Spinactinospora alkalitolerans: one gene and its partner. The main gene of each other region encodes a partner of the protein of the gene in region 2 in a complex. Links are inferred from orthologs where the notes say so. Each region holds a gene or a part of one and is shown on either strand. Other genes may lie near its edges.

What was found.
Region 1: the proteins of secY (region 2) and secA are in contact, whole or in part, in a crystal structure (PDB 3DIN), measured with the Thermotoga maritima proteins. The link is inferred for Spinactinospora alkalitolerans from one-to-one orthologs. Residues at the interface, in WP_004081795.1 of Thermotoga maritima: Glu108, Gly109, Glu110, Glu111, Ala236, Glu237, Arg238, Arg239, Ile240, Thr241, Ile242, Gln243, Tyr244, Ala245, Arg246, Arg247, Val248, Thr249, Gly250, Arg251, Arg252, Val253, Tyr254, Gly256, Ala257, Ser258, Thr259, Tyr260, Leu261, Pro262; in WP_004082002.1 of Thermotoga maritima: Glu261, Ala262, Arg263, Lys300, Ala301, Arg302, Thr303, Ile304, Ile305, Leu323, Tyr324, Asp325, Pro326, Val329, Ser330, Tyr333, Ile336, Lys340, Phe345, Val349, Glu363, Phe364, Tyr374, Ser375, Gly376, Gly377, Glu393, Ile395, Thr482, Ser483.

What each region holds. Positions count from the first base shown.
Region 1 is NZ_JACCCC010000001.1:5,275,572-5,279,473, forward strand. What follows is about bases 449-3,902. They hold secA (preprotein translocase subunit SecA), read right to left. Parts: upstream 3,532-3,902; coding sequence 649-3,531; downstream 449-648. Other genes in these bases: HDA32_RS23540 (TIGR03619 family F420-dependent LLM class oxidoreductase), read left to right, coding at 449-465; HDA32_RS23550 (hypothetical protein), read left to right, coding at 3,753-3,902. Outside these bases: more of HDA32_RS23540, read left to right, coding at 1-448. UniProt on the Escherichia coli protein: Required for protein export, interacts with the SecYEG preprotein conducting channel.
Region 2 is NZ_JACCCC010000001.1:5,505,282-5,509,629, forward strand. The notes cover bases 792-3,702. They hold secY (preprotein translocase subunit SecY), read right to left. Parts: upstream 2,950-3,702; coding sequence 1,633-2,949; downstream 792-1,632. Other genes in these bases: map (type I methionyl aminopeptidase), read right to left, coding at 792-986; HDA32_RS24490 (adenylate kinase), read right to left, coding at 986-1,633; rplO (50S ribosomal protein L15), read right to left, coding at 3,251-3,702. In the rest of the region: HDA32_RS24480 (DUF1707 SHOCT-like domain-containing protein), read right to left, coding at 1-70; more of map, read right to left, coding at 159-791; more of rplO, read right to left, coding at 3,703-3,715; rpmD (50S ribosomal protein L30), read right to left, coding at 3,712-3,897; rpsE (30S ribosomal protein S5), read right to left, coding at 3,902-4,348. UniProt on the Escherichia coli protein: The central subunit of the protein translocation channel SecYEG. Consists of two halves formed by TMs 1-5 and 6-10.

The DNA of each region.
Region 1 (3,902 bases), 230 kb from region 2 along the record:
GGCCGCATGGCCCCCAAGCCCGTCCAGCCCGGCGGCCCGCCGGTGCTGCTGGGCGGGGTGGCGCGCCCGGCGCTGGAGCGGGCCGGCCGCGCGTCGGCCGGCTGGATGAGCCGCAGCGCGACCGACCTGGCCTCGATCGCCGAGGACATCGCGGTGGTGCGCGCGTCGGCGGAGCGGGCCGGCCGGGATCCCGATGCGGTGCGCGTGGTCGTGCGCGGCGTGCTGCGCGTGGACGAGACCGGTGCGGGCACGGCGGGACCCGACGGGCGGCGGTTGCGGCTGTCCGGGTCCTACGAGCAGATCCGCGCGGACGTCGCCCGGCTGGCCGAGCAGGGCGTGACCGAGCTCTACTACGACCTCAACTGGGACCCGCTGGTGGGCCACCCGGACGTGTCCGCCGCCGCCGCGACGCAGCGGGCCGAAGAGATCCTGGAGGCGCTGGCGCCGGAGACCCGCCGATCTTGACCTTGGGTTTCAACCTCGGCCCCCTGGGGCCGGGGGCGGCGTGCACCGTCGCCCAACCACCGCGGATCCCGCCTTCGGCTGAGGTTTCAAAACCCCCGATGGTCGCGGTTGGAACTCACGGTCGAGATCGGCGAGGCAGGGCCCCGCCGACGGCGGCGGGGTCCTGCCTCGTGCGTCAAGCCGTCAGGCGCGGTTCTTCGGGTCGCCGTGGCAGCGCTTGAACTTCTTGCCGGAGCCGCACGGGCACGGCGCGTTGCGCGGCGTGTTGGCGTAGTCGTCGTCGGTGGACTCGGTGTGGCGTTCCACACCGCCGGTCTCGTCGGGCGCCGAGTACTGCAGCCGGCTCGGGCGGTCGGCGCCGAAGCCCTGGACCACGACGTCGGGGGTCTCGTCCTCGGACTTGCCCTCGGCCTTGGCCGAGGCCTTCTCCTCGGCCTCCTCCGTGGTCTCGGCCTCCTCGGCCGCCGGCTGCTCGGCGGCCCGCGGCTCCTCCTCGGCCGTGGTGACCACGGGGGCCGCCGTCGCGGTGGCCGCCGCGCCGGAGGCGGTGACCGTGCCCGGCTTGTCCTTCACCTGGACGTCGACGTTGAACAGGAAGCCGACCGACTCCTCCTTGATGCCCTCCAGCATCTCCTGGAACATGTCGTAGCCCTCCCGCTGGTACTCGATCAGCGGGTTGCGCTGCGCCATGGCGCGCAGGCCGATGCCCTCCTGGAGGTAGTCCATCTCGTAGAGGTGCTCGCGCCACTTGCGGTCCATGACCTGCAGGATGACGCGGCGCTCGACCTCGCGCATGGTCTCGGCGCCCAGCTCCTCCTCGCGGCGCTCGTAGGCGGCATGGGCGTCCTCGCGGACCCGGTGGCCGATGAGCTCGGGGGTGAGCGAGCTCAGCTCACCGCCGTTCTCCTCGATGAGCTCGTCGGCGGTGAAGTCGATCGGGTAGACCTGCTTGAACGCCTTCCACAGCTTGTCGAGGTCCCAGTCCTCCGGGTCGCCCTCGGCCGTGGCCACCCGGACGTAGGAGTCGAGGACGTCGTCGATCATCGACTCGACCTGCTCCTTGAGGTCGGCCCCCTCCAGCACCTTGCCGCGCTCGGCGTAGATGACCTTGCGCTGCCGGTTGAGGACCTCGTCGTACTTCAGGACGTTCTTGCGGATCTCGAAGTTCTGCTGCTCGACCTGGCCCTGGGCGGACTGGATGGCCTTGCTGACCACGCCCGACTCGATGGGCTGGTCCTCGGGGATGTTCAGCCGCTCCATGATGATCTCGACCCGGGCGCTGTTGAACAGCCGCATCAGGTCGTCCTCCAGCGACAGGTAGAAGCGCGAGCGGCCGGGGTCGCCCTGGCGGCCGGAGCGGCCGCGTAGCTGGTTGTCGATCCGGCGCGACTCGTGCCGCTCGGTGCCCAGCACGTAGAGCCCGCCGACCTCGACGACCTCCTCGTGCTCGTTCTCGAACGCCTTCTGGGCCTTCTCCAGGGCCTCGGGCCAGGCCGCCTCGTACTCCTCGGGGGTCTCCAGCGGGGACAGGCCGCGGGCGTGCAGCTCCTCGTCGGCGATGAAGTCGGGGTTGCCGCCGAGCATGATGTCGGTGCCGCGGCCGGCCATGTTGGTGGCGACCGTGACGCCCTTGAGCTTGCCCGCGCGCGCCACGATCGACGCCTCACGCGCGTGGTTCTTGGCGTTGAGCACCTCGTGGTCGACGCCGCGCTGCTTGAGCAGCTTGGAGAGCAGCTCGGACTTCTCGACGCTGGTCGTGCCGACGAGCACCGGCTGGCCGGCCTCGTAGCACTCGGCGATGTCGTCGACGACGGCGAGGAACTTGGCGTCCTCGTTCTTGTAGACGACGTCGCGCTCGTCGTCGCGGATCATCGGCTTGTTGGTGGGGATGGGCACCACGCCGATGCCGTAGGTCTGGTTGAACTCCGCCGCCTCGGTGGTGGCGGTACCGGTCATGCCGGACAGCTTCTCGTAGAGCCGGAAGTAGTTCTGCAGGGTGACCTTGGCGAGCGTCTGGTTCTCGTCCTTGATCCGCACCTTCTCCTTGGCCTCGATGGCCTGGTGCATGCCCTCGTTGTAGCGGCGGCCGCGCAGGACGCGCCCGGTGAACTCGTCCACGATGAGCACCTCGCCGTCCTTGACGATGTACTCCTTGTCGCGGCGGTAGAGCTCCTTGGCCTTCAGCGAGTTGTTGAGGAAGCTGATCAGCGGGGTGTTGACCGACTCGTAGAGGTTCTCGATGCCGAGCCAGTCCTCGACCTTCTCCACGCCGGACTCGGTGATGCCGACCGTGCGCTTCTTCTCGTCGACCTCGTAGTCGGTCTCGCGGCGCAGCCGCGGCGCGATCTTGGCGAACTCGGAGTACCAGCGGGAGTTCTGCTCGGCCGGGCCGCTGATGATGAGCGGGGTCCTGGCCTCGTCGATGAGGATGGAGTCGACCTCGTCGACGATCGCGAAGTTGTGCTCGCGCTGTACGCGGTCCTTGCTCGACAGCGCCATGTTGTCGCGCAGGTAGTCGAAGCCGAACTCGTTGTTGGTGCCGTGGGTGACGTCGGCCTGGTAGGCCTTGCGGCGGTCGGCCGCGGACATGTCGGGCACGATGACCCCGACCTCGAGGCCGAGGAACCGGTAGATGCGGCCCATGTTCTCGGCGTCGCGGCGGGCCAGGTAGTCGTTGACGGTGACCACGTGGACGCCCTGCCCGGCGAGCGCGTTGAGGTAGACGGCGAGCGCCGCGGTGAGCGTCTTGCCCTCACCGGTCTTCATCTCGGCGATGTTGCCGAAGTGCAGCGCCGCACCGCCCATGAGCTGCACGTCGAAGGGGCGCTGACCCAGCGTCCGCTTGGCGGCCTCGCGCACGGTGGCGAACGCCTCGGGGAGCAGGTCCTCCAGCGTTTCTCCGTCTTCGAGCCGCTGCTTGTACTCGTCGGTGAGTTCGCGCAGCTCGGCGTCGCTCAGATCGACGAAATCATCCTCGATCGAGTTGATCTGGTCCTTGAGCCTCTTGAGCTTGCGCAGGATCTTTCCCTCGCCCGCGCGCAGGACCTTGTCGAGTATGCCTGGCACTTCTAATGCGCTCCTCGCCGAATCGTGGCCCGCATCCGGAGGACGGAACGGATCCTTCGCCCCCAGCATTCCATGGTAGGCGAGCTTATTGCCTCATCGGCCCCGCGCGGGCATCCCGAAGCCCACGGCGCGGCCCTCATCAGGGTTTATCCGGTTCCAGGCGGGTTATCCACCGTCATAAGGGTTCCCGATCGGAGTCCGTGGTATCTGGGGGTACCGCTATGGCGCACAATAGCAACCGCAGCCGCTACATCCGCGGTTACCAGATCGAGGGCGGGGCCTGGGCCCCGACCAACAACCACCGGGGCCGCCAGGCGTCGTGGGTCGCCGTCGCGTTCCTGCTCGTCGGCTTCGTGCTGGCCGGCCTCTCC
Region 2 (4,348 bases):
GGAGCTTGGCGACGCGGTCGCGGTCGGCGTCGGAGGCCCTGACCTCAGGGGAGAACTCGGACACGGTCACACACCACCCTCATCGAGCGCCCGTCGAAGGACAGCTTAGTGGCGATGGACTCCTCGAAAGCCCCCGTGGGAACGCGTCCCGACCGGCGCTACTCGAAGCCCGGGTCGGGGAAGCCCAGGTCGGCGAGCCTGCTCCGGTTCTCCTCGCGGGCGGTGAGCACCAGCGGGCCGTCGGCCGTGATCGCGACCGAGTGCTCGAAGTGCGTCGACCGCCTGGCGTCGCGGGTGACGACGGTCCAGCCGTCGTCCAACTGGACCACGCGCCGGGTGCCGAGGTTGACCATCGGCTCGATGGCCAGGCACATGCCCTCGACCAGCTTCATGCCCTCTCCGGGCCTGCCGTAGTTGAGGACGTGCGGGTCCATGTGCATCTCGGTGCCGATGCCGTGGCCGCCGTACTCCTGCACGTTGCCGTAGCGGCCGCGGGAGTCGATGTAGCCGCCGATGGCGTGCCCGATGTCGCCGAGGTGGTTGCCCGGGCGCATCGCGGCGACGCCCCGCCACATCGCCTCCTCGCACACCTCCATCGCGGTGCGCTCGGCCTCGGAGACCTCGCCGACCGCGACCGTGATCGCGGAGTCGCCGTGCCAGCCGTCGAGGATGGCGCCGCAGTCGATGGAGATCAGGTCGCCCTCGCCCAGCACCTTGGTGTCGCGCGGGATCCCGTGCACGACCTCCTCGTTCACCGAGGCGCAGATCGACCCGGGAAAGCCGTGGTAGCCCTTGAAGGAGGGCACGGCCCCGGCGTCGCGGATGCTGCGCTCGGCGATGGCGTCGAGGTCCAGCGTCGTCACGCCGGGGCGCACCGCCGCGCGCAGGGAGTCGAGGGTGCGGGCCACGATCCGGCCCGCCTCCCTCATCTTCGCGATCTCGGCCGCCGTCTTGAGCTGCACCGTGCTCCGCCTCTTACGAAACATCAGTCGGCTCGGAGGGCGGCCAGCGCCCGCTCCGTGACTTCCTCGACCGAACCGGTGGCCTCGATCGTCACGAGGCGGCCCTCGTCGGCGTAGAACGACACCAGCGGAGCGGTCTGCTCCCGGTAGACGTCCAGGCGGTGCCGGATCGTCTCCTCCCGGTCGTCGTCACGCTGGAACAGCTCGCCGCCGCAGACGTCGCAGACGCCCTCGGTCTTGGGCGGGTCGAACACCACGTGCTGGACGTGGCCGCAGTTGCGGCAGGTCCGGCGGCCCGAGAGCCGCTTCACGACCTCTTCCTCATCGACCTTGAGCTCCAGCACCACGTCGAGGCGCCGGCCCATGTCGTCGAGCATCTTGTTGAGGGTCTCGGCCTGCGCGACGTTGCGCGGGAAGCCGTCGAGCAGGAAACCGCCCTGCGCGTCGTCCTCCGCCAGGCGGTCCCGGACCATCGCGTTGGTGACCTCGTCGGGGACGAGGTCACCGCGGTCCATGTAGGCCTTGGCCCGCTTACCCAGCTCTGTGCCACCGCTGACGTTGGCACGGAAGATGTCACCGGTGGACACCTTCGGAATCGACAACTCTGACGCCAAGATTTGGGCCTGGGTGCCTTTACCGGCCCCCGGGGGTCCCACCAATACGGCACGCACTATCGCAGAAAACCTTCGTAGTTCCTCTGCTGGAGGTGACTCTCGATCTGCTTCACCGTGTCCAGCCCGACACCGACCATGATCAGGATGCTCGTCCCGCCGAACGGGAAGTTCTGCGACGCACCGGAGGCTCCGAGCGCCAGCATCGGCAGTAGAGCGATCACACCCAGGTAGAGCGCGCCGGGGGTCGTCAGCCGAGTCAGCACGTAGTCGAGGTACTCGGCGGTCGGACGCCCCGGACGGATGCCCGGGATGAAACCACCGTACTTCTTCATGTTGTCGGCGACTTCAGTGGGGTTGAAGGTGATGGCCACGTAGAAGAAGGCGAACCCGACGATGAGGGCGAAGAACGTGGCCATGTAGACCGGGTGCGTACCCGTGGGGTTGAAGTAGGTGGAGAGGAAGCTCACCACCGGGTTGCCGGAGTCCTGGCCCAGCAGGCCGATCGCCAACTGCGGCAGGTACAGCAGCGAGGAGGCGAAGATGACCGGGATGACACCGGCCTGGTTGACCTTCAGCGGGATGTAGGTGGAGCTGCCCCCGTACATCCGCCGGCCCACCATGCGCTTGGCGTACTGCACCGGGATGCGGCGCTGGGCCTGCTCGACGAAGACCACGCCGGCGATGAGCACCAGGCCGGCCACGCAGATGATCGAGAAGATCCAGGGGCCCTGCTCCTCCCAGATGCGCATCATGGAGGACGGGAACATCGCGATGATCTGGGTGAAGATCAGCAGCGACATGCCGTTGCCGACGCCGCGCTCGGTGATGAGCTCGCCGAACCACATGATGACGCAGGTGCCGGCGGTCATCACGAAGACGATCGTGACGAGGGTCAGCAGGTCCTGGTTGGGCATGTAGGACGAGACCGGGATCGCGCCCTGGAACAGCTGCCCGGTGCGCGCCATGGCGATGATGCTGGTCGACTGGAGGACCGCGAGGGCGACCGTCAGGTAGCGCGTGTACTGCGTGATCTTGGTCTGCCCCGCCTGGCCCTCCTTCTTCAGCGCCTCGAGCCGCGGGATGACCACCGTGAGCAGGTTCAGGATGATGCTCGCGGTGATGTAGGGCATGACGCCCAGCGCGAACACGGCGAGCTGCAGCAGTGCGCCGCCGCTGAACAGGTTGACGAGCGCGTACACACCGGACGTGTCGGCGGCCTGGACCGCCTCCATCTGGTCCTTGATGGCCGCGGAGTTGATGCCCGGAGCCGGGATCACCGACCCGAGCCGGAAAATGGTCAGGATGAACAGCGTAAACAGCAGCTTGTTACGCAGGTCAGGCGTGCGGAACGCACGGACGAACGCACCTAGCACGTCTCCTCCTGCGAGGCTTCGGCGGCGGAACCGATTCGAGACATCGCGGCCGATCCTGGATCGTCGTGAGCGTCAGCCCAGAGCCGGTCGGGCCCTGGACCCGGAAGTCGGGTTGAGCGGTTAAGCAGATGGCACTTTAACAGCCATCGGTCGGGTGGTGCGTGACCGAGGGCACACAATCTGTGCGGCCTCCGGCCGGATCGCACCCCACCCAGTAAAGCGCACAGGGGCGCCCGCTGGTTCCCCAATCTCGTGGGTGTTCCCAGCAGACGCCCCGTGAACACAGCGAATAGGAGTGTTCCTACAGCTCGGTCGTGCTGCCACCGGCCGCTGCGATCTTCTCCTTGGCCGAGGTGGAGAACGCGTTCGCGCTCACCTGGACGGCCACCGAGATCTCGCCGGTGCCGAGCACCTTCACGAGCTGGTTCTTGCGAACCGCGCCCTTGGCGACCAGGCCCTCAACGGTGACCTCGCCGCCCTCGGGGTAGAGCTCGCCGAGCTTGTCCAGGTTGACGACCTGGTAGGTCGTCTTGAACCTGGCGTTGCTGAAGCCCTTGAGCTTCGGGACCCGGCGGATGAGGGGCATCTGGCCACCCTCGAAGCCGACGGGAACGGTGGAACGAGCCTTCGTGCCCTTGGTACCACGACCGGCGGTCTTGCCCTTGGACGCCTCGCCGCGACCCTTGCGGATCTTGGCCTTGTTGGAGCCGGGGGCCGGACGCAGGTGGTGGAGCTTGAGCAGCTCGTCGGGGGAGTAGTCGTTCATTCGCCGACCTCCTCGACAGTGACGAGGTGCGCAACGATGTTGATCTGGCCGCGAACCTCGGGACGGTCTGCACGGACAACGGACTTGCCGATCCGTCCAAGACCCAGCGCCTGCAGGCTGTCACGCTGCTTCTGCTTGCCGCCGATCTTGGAGCGGACCTGCGTGATCTTCAGATTCGCCATGGTCTCAGGCCCCCGCCTTCGCTTCCGCGCGGGCACGCAGCATGGCGGCCGGAGCGACGTCCTCGATCGGCAGGCCGCGGCGGGCCGCGATCTCTTCCGGACGGCTCAGGCCCTTGAGGGCCGCGACCGTCGCGTGCACGATGTTGATCGGGTTGGCCGATCCGAGCGACTTGCTGAGGACGTCGTGGATGCCGGCGCACTCCAGCACGGCGCGCACCGGGCCACCGGCGATGACACCGGTACCGGGGGCGGCCGGACGCAGGAGGACGACGCCGGCGGCGTCCTCGCCCTGGACCTGGTGCACGATGGTGCCCTGGACCCGGGGGACCTTGAAGAAGTTCTTCTTGGCCTCTTCGACACCCTTGGCGATCGCCGCGGGGACTTCCTTGGCCTTGCCGTAGCCGACACCGACCATGCCGTTGCCGTCGCCGACGACGACCAGGGCGGTGAA